2 regions of the Agromyces sp. NPDC029043 genome follow, and region 1 is predicted to be linked to the other one. Evidence: riboswitches for the same ligand, from Rfam matches in the RefSeq annotation. Region 1 holds a riboswitch; the other holds the start of a gene.

Region 1 (10,978 bases):
GAAACGTGCCTCGATCTGCTCGGCGACCGCCGGGTCGACCTCACCGCCCTCGAGGAACTCGTCGATGTCGGCGTAGCGCAGGCCGAGGTTCGCCTCGTCGGACTGCCCCGGCTGGTGATCGAGCAGGTCGGCGGTCGGGACCTTCTCGTAGAGACGCTCGGGTGCGCCGAGATGCAGCATGATCGCCCGCCCCTGGCGCTTGGTGAGGCCCGAGAGCGGCAGGAGGTCGGCGCCGCCGTCGCCGTACTTGGTGAAGAAGCCCGTGACCGCCTCAGCAGCGTGGTCGGTGCCGACGACCAGGAGCCCGCCCTCGCCCGCGAGCGCGTACTGGGCGATCATGCGCATGCGCGCCTTCACGTTGCCCTTGCCGAAGTCGCTGATCGGCCCGCCGAGCGCCGCGTCGAAGTCGGCGGCGAGCCCGTCGACGCCGCCCTTGATGTTGAAGTCGACCACCTCGGCGGGGCGGATGAAGTCGAGCGCGAGCTGCGCGTCGTCCTCGTCGCGCTGGACCCCGTACGGAAGCCGGACCGCGACGAACCGTGCGGAACGCCCGTCGGCGGTCAGCTCGTCGACCGCGAGCTGGCAGAGCCGGCCGGCGAGGGAGGAATCCTGCCCGCCGCTGATGCCCAGCGCGAGCCCCCTCGCTCCCGAGGCGATGAGGTACTGCTTCAGGAAGTCGACGCGCCGGCGCACCTGCTCGGCCGGGTCGATGACGGCTTCGACGTGCAGTTCTTCGATGATCTGGGCCTGGAGGTCGCGCATGCCACGACCCTACGGCACGCGTGTGACCGGCGGATGTCGCGCATCGCGCGCCCCCGGCGATCGACCTCCGTCGGCTAGCATGCGGACCAACGCGCGATGAAGGGGGCTCCCGCGTGACCGTCGACCTCTCCACGCTGGTGCTCGTCCCCGCGATCGCCGCGATCGCACCGCTGGCGACGCGTGCGGTGGGTCGGTGGCTGGCGATCCCGCTCGTGGTGTTCGAGATCCTGCTCGGCATCCTGCTCGGGCCCGACGTGCTCGACTGGGTGCAGCCCGACGACTTCATCGGGCTGTTCGCGGACTTCGGCCTCGCGATGCTGTTCTACCTCGCCGGCCGCGAGATCGACTTCGTCGCCATCCGCGGCACGCCGATCATCCGCGCCGGGGTCGGATGGCTCGTCTCGCTCGCGATCGCCCTCGGACTCGGCCTGCTGATCGAGCCGGGTGCCGGCGCGGTCTTCGTGGCGGTGGCGCTCACCTCGACGGCACTCGGGGCGCTCCTCCCGATCCTGCGCGATGCCGGGATCCTGGGAACGCCGTTCGGCGTGTCCATCCTCGCGGTGGGCGCCGTCGGCGAGTTCGGGCCGCTGCTGGCCATCTCCCTGTTCCTCAGCGGCCGCTCGCCGCTGCATGCCGCCCTCGTGCTCATCGCATTCGCCGTGATCGCGGGCGTGCTGATGTTCCTCGCCTCGCGCGGCGACGGCGTGCGGCTGCACCGCGCGATCGAGGCGAGCCTGCACACGAGCGGGCAGTTCGTCGTGCGCCTCGTGATGTTCGTGCTGCTGTCGCTCGTCGCCCTGTCGATCTTCCTCGGCATCGACATGCTGCTCGGCGCGTTCGCGGCAGGCGTGCTGGGCAAGCTGCTGCTCGCGGGAGCGTCCGAACGGGAGGCCGAGATCACCGAGGCCAAGATCGAGGCCGTCGGCTTCGGCCTGCTCGTGCCGGTCTTCTTCATCAACACCGGCATCACCTTCGACCTGCACGCGCTCGTCTCCGATACCCGCACCCTCCTGCTGCTGCCGCTGTTCACCGTGCTGCTGCTCGTGACGCGCGGCATCCCGACGGCAGCGCTGGCGCCGAAGGGGTCGAGCGCGCGCGAACGCGTCGCGACGGGCTTCTTCGGAGCGACGGGCCTGCCGATCATCGTCGCGGTCACCGCGCTCGGCGTCGACGCGGGAGAACTCGACCCCGGCATCGCGGCGGCGCTCGTCGGGGCGGGGCTGTTCTCGGTCCTCGCGTTCCCCCTCGTCGCGCTCACGGTGCGGACGGGAGATCTTCGGCGCCCTCGGCAGGAATCGAACCTGCGACCAAGAGATTAGAAGGCTCCTGCTCTATCCGCTGAGCTACGAGGGCCGAACGCCACCACGATACCGCAGCCGCCTCGGGGCCTCCCGGCACGCGCACCCGCCCGGTGTCGGGGCTCGCGATTAGACTCACCGCATGGCTTCCTCGAGTGACCGACTGGTCTGGATCGACTGCGAGATGACCGGCCTCGACCTCGAGGTCGACGAGCTGGTCGAGATCGCGGTCATCATCACCGACTACGACCTCAACCCCGTCGACGCCGGAATCGAGATCGTCATCAAGCCCGACGCGAGCGCGCTCGAGACCATGAGCGACTTCGTCCGGGCCATGCACACCGAGTCCGGACTGATCGACGAGATCCCCGACGGAGTCTCGGTCGCCGAGGCCGAGTACGAGGTGCTCGAGTACGTGCTGAAGCACGTGCCCGACGAACAGCGCGCGCCGCTCGCCGGCAACTCGATCGGCACCGACCGGGCCTTCATCTCGCGGTTCATGCCGCGCCTCGACGCGCACCTGCACTACCGCAACGTCGATGTCTCCTCGATCAAGGAGCTCGCGAAGCGGTGGTATCCGCGGGCCTACTTCAATGCACCCGCGAAGGATGGCGGCCACCGTGCGCTCGCCGACATCCTCGAGTCGATCCGAGAGCTGCAGTACTACCGTCGGGCCGTGTTCGTGGCCGACCCTGGCCCGACCAGCCAGGAGCTGCAGGTCATCGCGGCCGAGGTGGCGGCCGACGCCGGTGCCGGCGCGGCGGCCGAGCCCGCCCCGGTGTCAGCGACGACCCCCAACGTGGTGTAATCTCGTAGGGTTGCGAATCGCGGAAGCGGGTCGCGCATGGTGGGTATAGCTCAGTTGGTAGAGCGCCTGGTTGTGGTCCAGGAGGTCGCGGGTTCAAGCCCCGTTACTCACCCCAATGGACTCCTGGTCGTGGTGCGGTAACTTCGAAGAGGTCGCGGGTTCAAACCCCGATACTCACCCCGATCCTCCCCGATGACTCCCGAACGGAGCCGCCCGTGGAACTCGACGCCGAGGCATTCGAGCGGCTCGTCGTCGACGAGCTCGACGAACTCCCCGACGACATGGTCGACGGCCTGGAGAACGTCGTGTTCGTCGTCGAGGACCGCCCGGAGGACGGCTCCCTCGACCTGCTCGGCATCTACGAGGGCACTGCGCTCACCGAGCGCGACCGATACGGCTTCGGCGAGATGCCCGATCGGATCGTGCTGTACCGCGAGCCGCTGCTCGCCGTCGCCGACACCGAGCAGGAGCTCCGCGACGAGATTCACGTCACCCTCGTCCACGAGATCGCGCATTTCTACGGAATCGACGACGACCGGCTGCACGAGCTCGGCTGGGCGTGACGGGTCCCGGGTTAATCTGATCGCATGAGCCCCTCCCCCGCCCGCGTGGTCGGCATCGCCGTCGGCACGCTCGCGATCCTCGCCGTCGGAGTCTACGGTCCGGCCATGCTGCTCGGCCCGCTGCCGGCGGTCGACGTCCGCGTCGACCAGGCGAGTGCGGCTGCGCCGGCGCCCGCCTCGGTCGCCCTTCCCGCCGACGGTGCTTCCGCCGTTGCGCTCGTCGGCGATTCGGGCGAAGCCGAGATCGTCGCGGCAGCGGCCGATGACGCGGCGGCGCCGATCGGCGGCGCCGCGAAACTCGTGACGGCGCTCGTGACGGTCGACTCGCTGCCCCTGCCCGAGGGCACCGACGGTCCCGACATCCCCATCGGCGCCGAGGACTACTCGAGCTACCTGCGCTACGAGGGCGAGGGTTCGCGCGTCCTCCAGGTCTCCCCAGGCGAATCGTGGAGCGAGCGCGACGTGCTTCGCGCCATGGTCCTCGCCTCGAGCAACAACCACGCCGACACGCTCGCCACGTGGGCATACGGCAGCATCGACAACTACGTGCGCGAGGCGAACGGATGGCTCGAGGAGCACGGGTTCACCGACCTGCGGGTCGCCGACGCGACGGGCCTGTCAGGCGAGAACGTCGGAACCGCGAGCGAGCTCGCTCGCCTCGCCGCGATGGTCCTCGCCGATCCGGCGCTCGGTGACATGCTCACGGGCGAGAGCCGACCGCTCGCCGCCGACCAGCGACGCATCCCCGACGTCATCGCCCACCTCGAGGGCGATGGGATCCGCACGATGAGCCGCAGTTACACCGACGAGGCGGCGCTGTCGTTCGTGTTCACGTCGCAGATCACGATCGCCGACGAGGTGCGACGAATGGTCGGCGCGATGACCGGAGTCGACGACTACGGGACGCTCGATCCCGCCGTGCTCGCCGCCGTGGAGAGCATGCAGGCGGCGTCCGCTCCGATCGAGATCATCGCGGCGGGCACCTCGTACGGCGAGGTGGAGTCGGCGTGGGGCGACCGGGCGAAGCTGATCGCCGCGGCCGGCCGGACCGACGCCGCGTTCGGCGCCGGGCCCGAGGCGGCCGCCGTCGAGGTCGAGCCGTTCACGACGGCGCCCGCGGGCCGGCAGGTCGGCACGGTGACGGTGCGCCTCGGTGAGCGCGACATCAGCTCGGTGCTCGAGCTCGACGACGCGATCCGCGACCCGGGACCGCTCTGGCGACTCACCCATCCGGGCGAACTCATCGGAGCATTCCTCGACGGGAACGCCTGAGGCCGACCGTCAGTCGTTCTCCTCGTCGTACTCCACGGGGTCGGAATCGTCGGCGTCGAAGCGGAAGCGCACGCGAAGCTGCCCGTTCACCTCGTGCTCGTCGACCGCGTCGTACCAGAACAGCGACTCGAGCCCGTCGACCGCGGCGACCATCCCGACGCGCTTCTCGGGCTTGCCGCCGACGAGCGCGCGCTGCTCGAAGTCGCCTTCGAGGGGGCCGTCGAGGAATTCAGCCACGTAGGTCGATGCATCTGCCATGCCCCAACCGTAGTCCTGCAGGGTCGGTGCGGTCATGCGCCGCGCTGCGCCGGTCCGCCGAGCCGCACGCGGATGGCCGGGACGCGGTGGGGCCGAACTCGGCCGAGGTAGCGCCGCCAGTCCGTCTCCCAGCCGTCCCAGTACGGATCGAACGCGCCCAGGTCGCGCGAGAGCGCGCGGTCGCGGCGTTCGGCGTACGGCGCGTCGAGCCAGACGCGCACGGCATCAGCGCGGCCGGCGCCGGCGAGGAAGGCACCGCAGCCGTCCACCACCATCGGAGCACCGGGAGCGATCCGCAGGTCCACGCCGGGGCGGTCGGCGACCCAGTCCCAGCGATGCACCACGCCGACGACGCCGCGGGAGTGCGGTTCGACGAGCGAGACGGCGAGCGCGGCGGCGCCGCTGTGGAGGCCGCGCCATCCGGGGATCGCCTCGTCGACGCGCACGACGGTCGGCGCGTCGCCGCGCCAGGCCTCGAGCAACGCAGCCGTGAAGGTCGACTTGCCGGCGCCGCTGGGCCCGTCGACGAGCACGAGCGGATGGCGCGTGCCGGCGGCGGCACGTCGTACCGCGGCCACCGCCGGGCCCAGCGCCGACGCGCGGGCGCCGGTCACGCCCACACCGGATGGAACGTGCCGGCCCAGACGGACCCCGCGACGGCGACGGCGGCGATCGCCGCAGCCAGCACGAGCAGCGCCGCGTCGCGAGGGCTTACCCGCGACGGCCGCGCCCACGTGCGCTCCACGTCGGCGCCGAAGCCCCGCGCCTCCATCGCGGTCGCGAGCTTCGTGCCGCGCCGGATGGCCAGCACGAGGAGGGCGAAGGCCATCGTCGCGGCGCGGCGAGGCGCACCGTGGTCGCCGATCCCCCGCGCTCGGCGGGCGAGCGACATGGCCCGCCAGTCCTCGACGAACAGGCCGACGAGCCGAGTCGCCGCGAGCGCGCCGAGCACGAACCGCGCCGGCAGCCGGGCCACCTGCGCGAGCCCGTCGGCGAGGTCGGTGGGGTCGACGCGCATGAACAGCAGCGCGGCGGGCAGTCCGATGGCGAGGACACGGACTGTCACGGCGATCGCGAGCTCGATCGAGCCGTCGGTGATGCGCGCGAGCCAGAACTCCCAGTGCACGGTACCGGAGGGTCGGCCGTACAGCAGCATGCTGAGGCCTGCGACGGGCGCCGCGATGAGGATCGGCCAGGTACGGCGCAGGAGCAGCCCCGGCGTGACGCCCGCGATGGCGAACAGCACGAGCTGGATCACGAGCGCGATCGCCGCGCTCACCCAGTCGACCGTGAGCAGCAGCGGCGTGGTGAGCACCATGGCCGCCGCGAGGCGCGTCGCGGGGTTCACGCCGTCGACGAATCGGAGCGTCGGCTCAGGAGCGGGCCGGTCGAGGTCGGGCGCGCTCACGGTCGGCTCCTGGCGGCGTCGCGCGTGTCATGCGGCTGGAGCACGAGGCGCTGCGCGCCGAGCGCTTCGGTGAACGCGAGGTCGTGTGTGACGGAGAGCAGCGTCGTCCCGCCGCGGACGAGCTCGTGCAGCAGGCGCACGAGCTCCACCCACCCGAGGCGGTCCTGCCCGAACGTGGGCTCGTCGAGGATCACGACGTCGGGGCGGGTCGCGAGCACCGAGGCCACCGAGAGGCGTCGGGCCTCGCCGCCGGACAGCGTGAAGGGGTTCGCCGCGGCGAGGTGCGCGAGCCGCAGCCGCGTCAGCACCTCGTCGACGCGGGCATCGACCTCGGGGTCGGCGAGGCGGAGCGCTCGCGGTGCGATGGCGATCTCATCGCGGACGGTCGCGGCGACGAACTGGTGCTCGGGCTCCTGGAAGACCGTGCCGATGCGGGTCAGGAGGTCGCGCGACCGCCACCTCACGGGCGAAGCTCCGAGCCCGCGCGCGAGCTCGGGCGCCGCGACGACCGAGCCGGCCCGCGGCTCGAGCAGCCCGCCGAGCGTGAGCGCGAGCGTGGACTTGCCGGCTCCGTTCGGTCCGGTGAGGACGCTCGACGTGCCCGCCGGGAGCGCCAGGTCGAGGCTCCGGTGCAGGACGGCGCCCCGTGCGCGCCCGATGGCGAGCTCGCGCGCCGCGAGCATCGGTGCGCCTCCGGCGCCCGCGCCATCCGCCGACGGCACCCCGAGCGGAACGCCCGGCACCCACACGCCCGCGGCCGCGAGCTGCTCGGCGCGGGTCGCGAGCACGTCGGAGGGCGGTCCGTCGGCGACGAGCGCACCGTCGGCGCCGAGCACCACGACCCGGTTGACGAGGTGCTGCCAGACCTCGACGCGATGCTCGACCACCACGAGCGTCGCGCCGGTGCGTTCGAGCACGCGTTCGACGGCCTCGCGCACCTCGGCGACGCCCTCGGGATCGAGGTTGGCGGTGGGCTCGTCGAGCAGCAGCAGGCCGGGGCGCATCGCGATCGCGCCCGCCAGCGCGAGCCGTTGCTTCTGCCCGCCCGACAGCCGTGCGGTCGGGTGATCGAGGGGCAGGTCGAGGCCGACCGCGTCGACGGCCTCGGCGACCCGGCGCCACGTCTCGTCGCGGGGCACGCCGAGGTTCTCGCAGCCGAAGGCCACGTCGTCGCCGACGCGGGCGAGGATGACCTGGGAGTCCGGGTCCTGGAGCACGAGCCCCGCGCGCCCGCGGGCTGCGGCGGCCGGCCGGCCGTCGATCCGGAGCGAGCCGGTGTGTTCGCCCTCGTCGTCGCCGCCGAGCACCCCGGCGAGCGCGTGGAGCAGCGTCGACTTGCCCGACCCCGAGGGGCCGAGGAGCAGCACGCGCTCACCCGGCTCGATGACGAGGTCGACGCCCTGCAGCGCGTGCCGGCGGCGTCCGGCGTGCCGCCAGCCCCACCCCGTGGCGTCCACGCGGGCGGGGCCGGCGAGACCGGCGGAATGCGCCACGGTCAGACCCGTCCGGTCACGTCCCGCCCGGCACCGAACCGGTTCAGTGCGCCGGTGGCTGCGAGCGCCCGCACGACGATCCAGCCGAGCAGGCCGGCGAGGACGGCGCCGGAGACCACGACGGTGCCGAGGTACAGGACGAGGAACTCGGCGGACTTCTGCAGGTTCCCGGAGAGGAAGAGCTCGAGCGTCCACGCGGCGAGGCCCGCCGCGGCGCCGGCGAGCATGGCCGTCACGACGCCGAAGCGGCGGTAGCCGCCGGCGAGGAAGACGAGCTCGGCCCCGAGGCCCTGCGCGATGCCCGAGTAGATCGTCTCGATGCCCCACTGGTTGCCGATGAGCGCCGACACGATCGCGGCGAGCAGTTCGACGTACAGCGCGGCACCCGGCTTGCGGATGATCAGCCCGCCGAGCACGCCGCCGATGAGCCAGATGCCCACGGCGATGCCCCCGAGGCCGGGGGTGACCGCGTCGGCCGCGCTGAACCAGGCGTAGCCGACGTTGTTCCAGATGAGGAAGACGAGTCCGGTGGCGACGCCGATGACGCTCGCCACGACGATGTCGACCACGCGCCAGCGCGAGCGCACGGGTGCCTGGTCTGCGGCCGTCGGGGCCGTGCCCTGGGATGCCGCGCGCTCGGTGGCTGCGGCCGTGGTGCGGTCGGTGCCGCTGGATGTCTCGTGCACTGTTCGTGCCCTTTCGTCTCGTGGAAAGCGGCACGGGAGATGAGATCGGATGCCCTCCCTGCGCTGGCATGACCCAGATCAGGTTCGACGGTCGAAGGTTGGAGAACCTTCCTCTCAGCCCGGCTCACCGGACTCCCGTGTTCGAGCACGAGTATACGCCCGCCGTGCACCGCATGACGCGGCCGGCGGGTGGGCGCGTGGCGTTCGCTCCCGCTACCGCTTCAACGCGCGGATGACGAGCTTCAGCGCCTTCCCGGTGACGGCCACGAGCGGGATCGCGACGATCAGCAGGCCGAGGATGTTCGGCTCGAAGCGCACGTCGCCGCCGCGGCTCACGTACGCGCCGAGCGGCACGGACCATCCGCCCCCGCCGCCGCCCGACCCCTCGCCCTGTTCCGGGGCGTTCCCGGAACCGCCGCCGAAACCGTACGCGCCGAGGGCGACCGGAACGAGGTCGACACCGCCCATCTCGACCTTCTCGGCGTACGAGGTGCGAACCCCGACCCCGGCGACCTTGTCTGCGAGCTCGAGCACGAAATCAGCCATGCGGCCACGCTACCGGTGCGGCCCGGGCCTCGAAAGGGTCTTGACGGATGCCGCCGGCCGCAGGATCACGAGAACGCGCGCGCGCCGGGCGGCAGCGGCCCGTCGGGACGGCCGGAGCGTGAGGGGCGGCCCCGCTGCGACGCCGGCTCGTCGGCGTCGTCACGTTCCCACCCGGTTCCGGCGGTCGGCAGCGGCCCCGGCGCGTCGGGTCGCACGAGCGAGGCGGGCCGCACCGCACCGCGCCCGAAGCGGCGCACCACTTCGTCGATCGTGCGTTCGGCGTCGCGCCAGTCCTCGTCGGGATCCCACAGCGGCGCGCCATCGCCCACAGCGCGAAGGTGCTCGGCGCGCACGCCGATGAGGCGGACGCGACGGCCGTCGCCGACGAGTTCGCCCAGCGGAACGAGTGCCTCCTCGTAGATGCGCCTGGCGACATCGGTCGGCTCGGCGAGCGTGCGCGACCGGGTGACGGTGGTGAAGTCGCCGTAGCGGAGCTTGAGCGTGACCGTGCGTGCGAGCATCGCCGCCCTGCGCAGCCGGACGCCCACGTCGGTTGCGAGCCGGAGGAGCTCGCGCGCGATCTCGTCGTGGTCGACCAGGTCGTGGTGGAACGTCGTCTCGTGTCCGATGCTCTTCTCGACGCGGCTCGTCTCGACATCGCGCGGGTCGACGCCGTTCGCGAGGCGCGAGAGCCGCGCGGCCAGCGCCGGGCCGACCGCGCGAGTCAAGGCGTCGGCGGGCATGTCGGCGACGTCGCCCACCGTGCGGAGCCCGAGCTTCAGCAGCGACTGCTCGGTCACGCGGCCCACCCCCCAGAGCGCCGACACGGGAAGCGGATGCAGGAATCGGGTGGTCTCCGAGGCCGGAACCACCAGCATGCCGTCGGGCTTCGCGCGCGAGGAGGCGACCTTGGCGACGTACTTGCTCGCGGCGACCCCCACCGAGCACGTCAACCCGGTCTCGTCGCGCACGCGCCGCCGGATCGTCCACGCGATCTGGGCCGGGCTGCCGTGCAGGCGTCGCGCCCCGGACACGTCGAGGAACGCCTCGTCGATCGAGAGCGGCTCGACGAGCGGCGTGAGCTCGCGGAAGATCGTCATGACCCGGTCGGAGTACTCGGCGTACCGCTGGTAGTCGCCGCGGAGCACGACCGCGTTCGGGCACCGCTGCAGGGCGACCGACATCGGCATCGCCGAGTTCACGCCGAAGCGCCGCGCCTCGTAGCTCGCCGCCGCCACCACCCCGCGGCCGGCGGTGCCGCCGACCAGCACCGGCTTGCCTCGAAGCTCGGGACGCCGCAGCAGTTCGACGGACACGAAGAACGCATCCATGTCGACGTGCAGGATCGGCGTCGCCGAATCGTCGACCGGGCCGGTGGTGACCTGTCGCGACGAGCCGTCCTGCTTGCTCATGCTGCGACCCTAGCGGCCACGGCCGACGAGGTCGCCGTGATCAGAATCCGCCGAAGTCGCCACCGAAGTCGCCGCCGCCGAAATCGCCGCCGAAGTCGCCCCCGGAGCCGCCCCAGTCGCCTCCCGAGCCGCCCCAGTCGCCACCGGCGTCGCCGCCGGCGTCCGCCGAGTCCGCGCCCGTGTCGCCTGCGGCATCCGCTCCCTCGGCGCCGGCCGCGTCGAACGCCGCCGGGTCGGGAAGGAACGCCTGGGCGATCGCGCTGCCGATCACGACACCGGCCACGGTGCCCAGCAGCGAGCCGCCGACCATCGAGCCGAAGGACGGACCTCCTTGGCGGCCGTAGGCGCCACCGCCCTGAGGGCCCGCGAAGGCGCGTTCCATGGACCCCGGCTGGCGGAGCTCCTGGCGCGTCGCGGCGCGCGCGAGCGACTGCGGGTCGTCGGAGCCGATCCGCTCGCCCGCGGGCGCCTG
Region 2 (10,978 bases), on a different contig from region 1:
GACGCACGCGCCCAGAACCGTTTGGGTATCCGCCCCGCTCGAGCGGCGAGGCGCCCACCGATGACCGCATGCGCCATGGCTGCCGCCATGGCGACGGGATCGTCGGCGCGAGTGACCGCCGACGCGAGAAGCACTGCGTCGCAGCCGAGTTCCATCGCGAGCGCGGCGTCGCTGGCGGTGCCGATCCCTGCGTCGAGGACGACCGGGACACCGGCCGCCGCGACGATCATCTCGATGTTGTGCGGGTTGGCGATACCCAGCCCCGTCCCGATGGGTGAGCCGAGCGGCATCACCGCCGCGACGCCCACATCCTCGAGCCGGGCGGCGAGGACCGGGTCGTCGTTGGTGTAGGCGAGGACGACGAATCCGTCGGCCACCAGAGTCTGGGCGGCGTCGAGGAGTTCGATGGGGTCGGGCAGCAGCGTGCGATCGTCGGAGACGACCTCCAATTTCACCCAGTCGGTGCCTATCGCCTCGCGTGCGAGTTGCGCGGTCAACACGGCCTCCGCGGTGGTGTGACAACCCGCGGTGTTGGGCAGGATCGAGATGCCGAGACGAGTCAGCAGGTCGATCACCCCGGCGCCCGACGCCGCGCTCACTCGACGCATGGCCACGGTGGTCAACTCGGTTCCCGACGCCTGCAGAGCACGTTCGAGGACATCGTGATTCGACGCACCGCCGGTACCCATGATGAGGCGGGAACCGAGGTCGCGGTCGGCAATGCGCAGTAGGTCGTCAGCCACCCTGCACCGCCGTCACGATCTCCACCGCTGCGCCCGCGGTGATCGGCCGATGCCAGCTGCTGCGCGGCACCACCGCGCCGTCGACGGCCACCGCGACGCCCTGGTCCGGATAGCCGAAGGTGGCGAGCAGGTCGGCGATCGACAGGTCGTCGGCGGCCGTCTGCTGCTCGCCGTTGATGATGAGGGTCACGGTGCCACTCCTTGTTTCTCCGGATCGTGCTGCGTGTTCAGGTCGTGGGACTCGTGGTGGGCGACACCCTGGTCGAGGATCTCGACGACGCGGTGCGCGGTCCACGGAGCGAGCAGGATGCCGTTGCGGCCGTGCCCGGTGGCCACGACAATCCGTTCGTCGACGGCCCGCACGACGGGGACGCCGTCGGCACGGGTGGGCCGAAATCCTGCGGCCACCTCGACGAGGTCGTAGGTACTCAAGCCGGGCATCACCGCCACCGCGTCGGCGAGCAGGTCGGCGACCCCACCGGCCCGGGGATGACGGTCGGCGGCCTCGGCCGGCTCGTATTGTGTTGCGCCGACGACGATTCCGTCTTTGCGCGGAACCAGATACACCGATCGCCCGTCGAGGCGTGCGCGGACGACGTGTCTCGGCGGCGGCACGGACCAGGAGTTCGCGGCCAGCCGAAGGATCTCGCCTTTCGTCGCGTACAGGTCCAGGCCGTCGACGAGGGCCGACGATCCGAGTCCGGCGGCCACCAGCACCCGATCCCCCTCCAGCTCCGCGAGGTCATCGACGTGGCGTTCGGTGATGATCGCGCCATCGCGCAGCACAGTGGCGCGCAGGCTGCGTAGCAGGTGCCGGTTGTCCAGAGCGGCTTCGCCGGAGGCGAGATAACCTCCGATCAGTCGGGAACTCAACGCGTTCTCCAGCGAACGGATCTCGCGTGCGGCGACGGGACGCAGGTCGCTGCCGCCCTGGGTCCGGGCCTGGGTCGCCCACACGAACTCGGCCAGTTGACGCAGGTGCGCGGCGTCGGCGGCCGTGCTCGCGACGAACAGCGAGTCGGCGGCGGCCACGATCAGCGGATCATCGAGACGGTCGATCAGCGTCGGCCACCGACGCACCGAATCGGAGGTGATCCCGAACAGCTCCTCCTCCCCGGGATGCCCCTCGCCCAGGGAGCCGAGCATCCCGCCGGCGACCCAGCCCGCCTCCGCGCCGAACGGGTCGTCGACGATCGTGACACGCCATCCGACGTCGAGGGCGGCCAACGCACAGGTGAGTCCCACCACTCCGCCGCCCACGACGGTGAGGTCTCCGCGGTACGGATTCGAGGTCGGCATCGACTGCCACATCCTTCCTTCGCCGGCATTACCCGGATCAGGTCCAACGGTCTGCGGGAGCGGCCCGCACTCTCAGCCCGGCGTCCCCGGGCTCCCGTGTGCTCTGCCCTCCACCCTACGTCGTGCCTCCGTGGCGTCACTAGGCTGGCGACGGTGAGCACCTCTGACCTCCGCGAGCGACTGGCCGCAGCCCGCCTCTACCTCTGCATCGACGCAAGACGGGAGCGCGGTGATCTGCTCGACGTGGTGGCCGCAGCAGTCGAGGGTGGAGTTGACATCGTGCAGCTGCGCGACAAGGGGTCGGTCGGCGAAAGGCAGTTCGAGACACTCGAGGCGGTCGAAGAACTCGACATCCTCGGCGCCCTCGGCGAAGTGATCCGGGCCCGCGGGGCGCTGCTCTCGGTCAATGATCGTGCCGATCTCGCACGCCTCGCCGGCGCCGATGTCCTGCACGTCGGACAAGGCGATCTGACACCGGCGCAGGCCCGCAGCATCGTCGGACCGGACATGATCATCGGGATCTCCACCCACGACGAATCGCAGGCACGGGCCGCGTTCGCAGACGGCGACGTGGACTACTTCTGCACCGGTCCGTGCTGGTCCACGCCCACCAAACCCGGGCGCGCAGGCACCGGGCTGGACTTCGTGCGGGCCGTCGCCGCGCTGGACCCGACCACGCCATGGTTCGCCATCGGCGGGATCGACGCCGAGCGGCTACCTCAGGTCACCGCGGTCGGCGCGCGACGGGCCGTCGTCGTGCGCGCCATCACCGACGCCGACGACCCACGTGCGGCCGCCGCCGAACTTGCCGCGGGTTTGCGGCAGGCCTGACGCACCGCCAGGCCGTCGAACCCGGTTGCCGTGATTCCGAGGGCGGGTCTATGGTGGTCGAATCATGATGTGCATGAACAACGCGCTCGTAACCCGCCGCAGCGGGGTCTGACTCTGACCGACCCCCCGCTGCGGGTCGGTCGCGCGTTTCTGTCGGTCATCTTCTCTTCGACCGAAAAGACCACGCACGATGCACACCATTCACTCGACCCGGCCATCCTGGTGCGGTGACCAGCAGTTCACCACCACGTTCGACGACCCATGGACCGCGCATGCGCTCCCCGCGGGCATCCGTGCGGAGGCGACCGGCATGACCTGGCAGAACTTCACCGACACCTTCGCACCGACAGGGTCGATCCGGCTCGGCGCCTTCAGCGTCGCGCCCGCCCGCGGTGACCTTGTCGAATGCCAGGCGACGCTGGCCGTCGCCGACGAGATCATGTCCCTGCATGCCACGGCGTCCGGACCGATCGGCGCCATGACCTCGATGCTGTACGAGATCGGCGCGCCCGTCGCCATCGTCGCGCTGCACCAACGTCTGGCGGTCGACGGCCAGACCACGACCTACCTGCTCTGTGAAGACGACAATCGACAGTGCTGGGCGTACGGCACCGGCGACACCGGGGACATGGCCAATGTCAACGCCCTGATCGCAGGGGCGAACCGACTGCGACTCACACACACCTGAGCAGTATCCGACCGAATGCGGCTCCAGCCCGTCCAGCCCGTCCAGCCCGTCCAGCCCGTGCGATGTGTTACGCCCACCCCGGGGTCAGCTCTGGTCAACGCGCCCACAGGTCACATACGGTGGAGTTTCGGATGGAGTCGAGGAGGCGACGTGCGCGGAGACGGTGACGGGTGGGTTTTCGACCCGGACGGCGCGCGGTACTGGGGCCTGCACGGCGCCGCGGGCCTGTTGCTGCGCGCACCCCTCCACGACGAGTCGATGGGCGTACTGCTGCAGCACCGCGCGGCGTGGTCGCATCAGGGCGGGACGTGGGGGTTGCCCGGTGGTGCCCGTGACTCGCACGAGAGTGCGGTGGACACCGCGATCCGGGAAGCCGATGAGGAGGCCGGGATCGGAAGTGCCGAGTTGCGCGTCGTCGCCGCGCTCGTCACCCACTCGACCCCCAACGGTTGGACATATACGACGGTGATCGCGGAGACAGATGAGCCCGTCGCCACCATCGCCAATGGCGAATCCGCCGAGCTGCGGTGGGTACCCGAGGCTCAGGTCGAGACGCTACCGCTGCACCCGGCATTCGCCGAGGCGTGGCCGGGACTGCGTGAGCGCATCGTCACCCTCGACATATGACGCTGATTTCGCCGTCACCGATCCACTCGGGTCCGGATTCAACACGGTCGATGCTTCTGCGCGCCGGGCGTGACCGGTGGGACTACGCTGAGCCACAGAAGGCGGACACCGTCCGCATCAGTTCCACGGGGCGTTCAGGAGGAACCCGAGGTGACCGGCGGCCACGCATCCACCATGCGGACCGTACTCACCCGCGCCGGACGGGCTAACCCCGTCCCTCAGCTTCCGCTGCGCCGGATGCTGTCCGAACAGCGGGAACTCGCCGCCGAACGGGACCGGACCTCCCCCCTGGCGACACTGCGCCACTACGCGGTCACCACCCCCGGCAAACTGGTGCTGATCATGGTGGCTCTGGTCATCGCCTGCCTGTCCACCGGGTGGTACGCGTCGAGCGTGTTGGATCGTCGAACGCAGACCCTGCAGTTGATGGTCGACCGCGCCGAGCCCCTCGCCGAGGCCGCGCAGGTCCTCTACAGCTCTCTGTCGGTCGCCGACGCCTCCGCGAACTCCGCTTTCATCTCCGGCGGACTCGAGTCACCGGAACTGCGCACGCGCTACTCCGATGCCATCGCCACCGCATCGTCGTCGTTGATCATCGCCTCGGGCTCGCTGATGGCTGCCGACGCCGCGAATGACCAATCGTCGGTCGACGACGCGACACGGGCCGACGTCCAGACACTCGCCACCTCGATACCGGTGTACGCCGGACTCATCGAGACCGCGCGCACCAACAACCGGCTGGGTAATCCCGTCGGCTCGGCATATCTCGGCCAGGCGTCGACGTTGATGCAGGATCATCTGCTTCCGGCTGCACAACGCCTCTACGAGCAGCGGTCTGCGGCCATCGCGGATCCGCAGCGCACACTGACGGTTCCGCCATGGGGTGTGTACACGGCGCTGATCGTGCTGATCGTCGCGCTCGTGCTGACCTCCCGGTACCTCGCCAAGCGCGTCCGTCGCCGGTTCAACATCGGAGTGGTGGCGGCGCTGATCGCCGTCGTCGTCGGCACGGTGTGGCTGCTCGCGTCGGGGCTGATGTCTGTTGCGGCGACCAACAACGCAAAGGTGCAGGGCGCGGATCCGTTGCGCGACCTGACCTCTGCGCGCATCCTCACCCAGCAAGCCCGCTCGGCCGAAACCCTGTCGCTGGTACGCCGCGGCGATCAGACAAGTCTGGAACAGACCTTCACCCAATCGACCGACGAGATCGACAAGATCCTCGCGTCGCTACGCAGTTCCGCGGCCGCCGACGGCGGATCGTTGACGCAGACGCAGTTGACCGCAGCGGCCGATGCGCTCGGGCGATGGAAAGACGCCGATGCCGCGGTGCGCGCAGAGATCCAGTCCGGCGATTTCGCCACCGCGCGGATGCTCACCGTCGGCACCGACGCCATCAGTTCTGCGCGCAGTTTCGGCGAGGTCGACGCCGCGCTCGTCGACGGCATCACCACCACCCGCGCGGCGTTTCGCGACGACATCAACACCGCGCAGCGGGTGATCGGGTTCACCGGCACCGGCATCATGGTGCTGGCGGTGTTCGCCGCGCTCGCCCTCGCCGGCGGACTCATCCCCCGCATCCGGGAGTACCGATGACGATGCGTCGAGGTCTGTGCTGCGCCGTGATGGCCGCCGTCGTCGCGGTCACGGCATCGGCGTGTGCGGACTTCCCCGCCCCCAACTCACCGCCACCAAGCGCCACCGCCCTGGTCCCGACCCCGGCCGGGGCGTCGTTCGACGTGGCCCGCGAACCCGCCCCGAATTCCGAGACGTGCGATGCGACGACCAGTCTGCGCCCCGGCGAGATGCCCGAACCCGGCCAGATGCCCAACCGCACGACGATGGCCGACATCCTGTGGCGCGGCAGGCTCATCGTCGGCCTCGATACCGGCAGCAATCTCTTCAGCTTCCGTGATCCGGTCACCGGCGACATCCAGGGATTCGACGTCGATCTCGCCCGGGCCATCGCCCAGGCGATCTTCGACGACCCGTCGCATATCGAGTATCGCGTGCTCAGTTCAGGTGAGCGCGTCGACGCGCTCAAGAACCGCACCGTCGATGTCGTCGTGAAGACGATGAGCGTGACCTGCGACCGCCTGCATGATGTTGCGTTCTCGAGCCCGTACTATGTTGCTTCCCAACGCATTCTGGCGTTGCGCGGCTCCGGCAACACCGACGCCGCGGACCTCGCCGACAAGCGGGTCTGCGCCGCTCGCGGCGTGACGTCCATCGGCCGGTTGCAGTCGATTGCACCGCGGGTGAAGATGGTGACCACCAGTACCTGGGCCGATTGCCTGGTGATGATCCAACAGGGGCAGGTGGACGCCGTCAGCACCGACGACACGATTCTCGCCGGACTCGCCGAACAGGACCCGTGGGTGCAGGTGGTGGGGCCCAGCCTCGGCACGGAGTACTACGCCGTCGGGATCCCCAAGGGGCAGGATGACATGGTCCGCTTCGTCAACGGTGTCCTCGCCCAGGTACGTGCCGACGGACAGTGGCAGCAGTGGTACAACCGGTGGCTCTCGATCCTCGGTCCGGGCTATCCACCGCAGCCGGTATACCGGGATTAGGCGGTGAGCGACACGAACCCCGATACGCATGAGCCAACCGACGTCGATGCCGACGCCGGCGCCACCGACGAGTCCGATCAGCCGGTCGGTACTCAACGAGCGTCGCTCACCGATCTCGACATCGGGACGCAGCGCGCAGCGGCGGACGATCTCGATGTCGGCACGCAGGCCGTTACGTTCGATCCATTCGCCGACGATCACGAGGACTCGACCGACCCGGTCATCCGCCGGACCAGTACGACCTCGATCCCGACCGACAACCTGAACTCGGTCGGCCAGACCCGACGGCTGGTACCCCGCACCCGGTCTCAGGTGCACGATCTGCGACTGGGCAGCGGGCTGGTCGAACTGCCGAAGATCCACGACATCGAGCCGGCCGACGCCGTTCTGACGAGTCCGGTCATCGCGGAGAAGAAGCGCACGTGCTGGCGGTGCGGGCGGCCGGTTGGTCGCAGTTCCGGAAAGTACCGGGGAGACCTGACTGGCGAGTGCCCGAACTGTGGTGCGCGGTGCTCCTTTGTGCCCGGACTGGTGAGCGGCACCCTCGTCGCAGATCAGTACGAGATCGCCGGAGCCATCGCGCACGGCGGACTCGGCTGGATCTATCTCGCGGTGGACCGCAACGTGTCGGATCGTCCGGTGGTGCTCAAGGGCCTGCTCAATTCCTCGGACTCGGAGGCGCAGGAGGTGGCTCTGGCCGAGCGCCAGTTCCTCGCGTCGGTGAATCACCCAGGGATCGTGAAGATCTACAACTTCGTCGAGCACACCGACGATCGCGGGCAACGCATTGGCTACATCGTGATGGAGTACATCGGCGGTCGCACCCTCAAACAGATGACCTCCGAATCGGAGGCCGAGGGCGACCTGCTGTCCATCGAGCAGGCGATGGCCTACATTCTGGAAGTGCTTCCGGCCGTGGGATATCTCCACTCGGTCGGCCTGGTGTACAACGACGTCAAGCCGGAGAACATCATGGTCGGGAGCGACGAGGTGAAGCTCATCGACCTCGGCGCTGTCTCGGCGATCAACGGTTTCGGACACCTCTATGGGACGCCCGGTTTCCAGGCGCCGGAAATCGTGTCCACCGGCCCACAGATCGCCACCGACATCTACAGCATCGGGCGCACATTGGCCGTCCTGACGGTTCCGATGCCCATGCGCGACGGCCGGTACCTCGATGGTCTGCCGTCGGCGGAGGACACCCCGGTCTTCCGCGACAACCCGTCGTATCACCTTCTGCTGCAACGGGCGACGGCGGTTGATCCCGACGAGCGGTTCTCCTCGGCAGAGGAGATGACGACGCAGGTCCTCAACGTGCTACGTGAGGTTGTTGCCCTGCACACCGGCGTTCCGCGTCCGTCGTTGTCGACGGTGTTCACGCCACAGCGCTCGACCTTCGGCACCGAACTGCTGCTCGGCCCGGTCGATGGTTTCTTCAATCCCGACGAGGCAGCGTTCTACGATCCGGTCGACATTGCGCGGGCGCTCCCCGTGCCGCTGGTCGATCCGACGGATCCCGCTGCGGCAGTGCTGACCTCTGCCGCCCTCTCCGATCCACGACAGACGTTGGACTCGATCAGCGCGGCCCGCGCAAACGGATTCTCGTCGTTGCTCGGCACATCGGTCTCCGGCGATCACCCGTCGCTGGAAGTCGACCTCGCCGAGGCCCGCGCACACCTCGAACTCGACGACGTGGACACCGCGCTGGAGTTGCTGCGCGACATCTCGATTCACCACGGCGATTCGTGGCGGGTGCAGTGGTACATCGGGATCTGCGCGCTGATGAACAGCGAGCCCGAGCTGGCGTACATGCGGTTCGACGGCGTACTGCAGGCGATGCCCGGCGAGATCGCCCCCAAGTTGGCGGTGGCGGGCACTGCTGAGCTCATCGGCCGGTGGCTGGCCGACGAGGAACACAGCACCCCTGAGCACACCGCGAAGATCGCGGAGAGCGTCCAGGTCGCCGAGCATCTCTATCACGATCTGTGGCTCACCGACCACGGAATCGTCACGGCCGCCTTCGGCCTCGCGAGACTGCATGCGGCGCAAGGAAACATCGGACAGGCTATCGAACCGCTCGACGAGGTACCACCCACCAGTCGACACTTCAACACCGCCAGGGCGACCGCCGTCCTGGTTCTCGTTCACGGCCGACCACCCGCTCAGGTCAGCCGCGACCAGATCATTGAGGCCGCCGAACGACTCGACAGGATTCCCGACGAAGATCCCCGCAAAGCCCGACTGACACTGATCGTGCTCGGCACCGCGCTGGGCTGGATCGACGCACATCCCGATGCCGAACCACTACCCAACACCAAACTCCTCGGTTTCCCGTTCACCGAACTCGGCCTGCGACGCGGCACCGAGCAGTCGCTGCGGCAGTTGGCACGCCAGACCAGGACCAACCGTGATCACCGATTCATGCTGGTCGATCTCGCGAATTATGTTCGGCCCGAGACGTTGTTCTGACTCCGAGGTTGGTCGACGACACGCATGCCGACCACGCACTCAGTACGCATAGGTGGCGAGCGTCAGCTTGGTGATGGGGTCGTACCACGAGACGATGCGCTCCTCGAGAAGCGTGGGAATCAAGAGTCCCATGTGTTTTCGTTGATGATCCACGGGGCACAGCGGTATCAGATTGTCCGAGATGGACCATCCGCCGCGCCGCGGGTCGAGGTGATCGAACCGCACGACGTGATCGAGTTGGCAGTCGGCAACCCGTCGGTCGCACCACGGGTAGCGACAGATGTCATCGGTCGAGTAGACCTGCTCACGCACGGCTTTGGACGGATGGTATGTCAGCGCGCCGGGTGGTGGCGCGCTCAAACCCCCATGCCCGGAGGAATCGACGGCACGGGGTGGTCCGGCGCGTTGCCCGAGGAGTATCACCGTCGGTGTGCGCCGAGGTTGCTTGACGATGGTCACCTGTTCGGCTGCGAATGCATCCCCGGAGGTCAGCGCGACGGCGTGCGCCGGGTCGATGGGGCCGTAGCCGGACAGATCCGGTGCCAGGTCGCCGGCCGAGTCGGCAATGATCGTCAGACCGTGCCCGGTCGGAGCGGGATCGTGCCGGGTCTGAGCGGAGCCGTCGGTGTCGGTGTCGGTCTCGGTGACGACCGGATCGATGGCGTCCGGATCGATGGCGGCATCGCACTCGGCCAGTTCGGAGTCGTCCACATCGGGCTCGGTCGGCTCAGTCGGTACGGCCGGCTCGAAGGAATCGGCGGCCGGCGGAACGGCATCGGCGGGAGTCGCTGCAGGATTGGCACTTTCTGCTGCTGCGGGCTGAGCATCAACCGTGGGTTCAGCAGCGGATTCAGCAGCCGCCGGAACCTCGGGCTCGGCCGGACAGCTAGCGTCCCCGCACCGGCAGGCGAGGTGCGCGCCGGGAACCCCATTCACCTCGGCCAGAGCATCGGCACGCCGCTGCCCGAAGGTTCGTGGATCGCCTCCGCACAGGCGAGCGGTGATCAGAGCGGTGATCTGTTCGTCCAACCACACCCCGTGCTCGGCGGGGACGGTCGCCGAGATGCTCGTGTGTCCGTGGACCTCGTCGCGGATCACCACATTCGAGCGCTGCCGTGAGAACTCTTCGCGCGCTTGCGGCGCGCGCTCGGGGGCGCGGCTGAGTACGTAGTCGGCCAGTTGCCGGCGCAGTATCTTGTCTGTGGTGGCGCGGTCGACAAGCGTCAGCGCGTCGACTTCGCCGCCGGCACGCATCTCGTCCGGGAGAACGGCGAGTTCCTCGGCAACGATCCGTGCGCGATCGACCGAGAACCGTCCCTCCAGAAAAGCCATGCGGACGCGTGGAAGATCCTGCAGCTGAGCCCCGAGCCTCACCCACTTCCGGGCGATGGGGACGCTGACGCCCAGACGTCGCGACACCTGCCCGATGGCGGTCTTGTCGGGACCGTCCTTCACGCGACTCGCCGTCGGCGACTCCTGCATGTCTGCCGCGATAACGACGTGCGTTCGGTACGCGCACAGAACTTTTCGCGCGGCCGCCTGCTTCTCCAACCGCACCGCATCGTTGGCGGAGGCGATCAGCGCCAGATCATCCGACGTCGACAGGAGCCTGTCGTCGGCGGGTGAATCGGTGTAGCTGAACATGGTGCGCCCCGGTGCCATCGGTCGACGGTCGAGCCGCCATCGACACCATCGGCGATGTCGATACGGGCACCGTAATCGCGACAACCGCGTCCGAGCAGAATTCATCC

Evidence for each region. Region 1 has a riboswitch for thiamine pyrophosphate ahead of ACZ4TW_RS05920 (ECF transporter S component). Riboswitches for the same ligand answer to the same signal wherever they lie in the genome.
Region 2: another riboswitch for thiamine pyrophosphate. It lies ahead of ACZ4TW_RS15830 (FAD-dependent oxidoreductase); the one in region 1 lies ahead of ACZ4TW_RS05920 (ECF transporter S component).

Annotation. Positions count from the first base shown of each region.
Region 1 is NZ_JBVHVX010000003.1:131,905-142,882, reverse strand. It holds gene nadE (ammonia-dependent NAD(+) synthetase) at 1-762, opposite strand, end outside; gene ACZ4TW_RS05970 (cation:proton antiporter) at 876-2,081, shown strand; tRNA gene ACZ4TW_RS05965 (tRNA-Arg) at 2,043-2,115, opposite strand; gene orn (oligoribonuclease) at 2,203-2,868, shown strand; tRNA gene ACZ4TW_RS05955 (tRNA-His) at 2,908-2,983, shown strand; gene ACZ4TW_RS05950 (metallopeptidase family protein) at 3,084-3,431, shown strand; gene ACZ4TW_RS05945 (serine hydrolase family protein) at 3,456-4,703, shown strand; gene ACZ4TW_RS05940 (hypothetical protein) at 4,713-4,961, opposite strand; gene ACZ4TW_RS05935 (nucleoside/nucleotide kinase family protein) at 4,994-5,575, opposite strand; gene ACZ4TW_RS05930 (energy-coupling factor transporter transmembrane component T family protein) at 5,572-6,369, opposite strand; gene ACZ4TW_RS05925 (ABC transporter ATP-binding protein) at 6,366-7,862, opposite strand; gene ACZ4TW_RS05920 (ECF transporter S component) at 7,865-8,548, opposite strand; TPP riboswitch at 8,587-8,697, opposite strand; gene ACZ4TW_RS05915 (hypothetical protein) at 8,762-9,094, opposite strand; gene ACZ4TW_RS05910 (DNA polymerase IV) at 9,160-10,506, opposite strand; gene ACZ4TW_RS05905 (hypothetical protein) at 10,547-10,978, opposite strand, start outside.
Region 2 is NZ_JBVHVX010000013.1:43,081-54,058, reverse strand. It holds gene thiG (thiazole synthase) at 1-743, opposite strand, end outside; gene thiS (sulfur carrier protein ThiS) at 736-933, opposite strand; gene ACZ4TW_RS15830 (FAD-dependent oxidoreductase) at 930-2,042, opposite strand; TPP riboswitch at 2,040-2,148, opposite strand; gene thiE (thiamine phosphate synthase) at 2,196-2,873, shown strand; gene ACZ4TW_RS15820 (hypothetical protein) at 3,064-3,561, shown strand; gene ACZ4TW_RS15815 (NUDIX hydrolase) at 3,712-4,188, shown strand; gene ACZ4TW_RS15810 (hypothetical protein) at 4,426-5,781, shown strand; gene ACZ4TW_RS15805 (glutamate ABC transporter substrate-binding protein) at 5,811-6,758, shown strand; gene ACZ4TW_RS15800 (serine/threonine-protein kinase) at 6,762-9,227, shown strand; gene ACZ4TW_RS15795 (HNH endonuclease signature motif containing protein) at 9,267-10,871, opposite strand.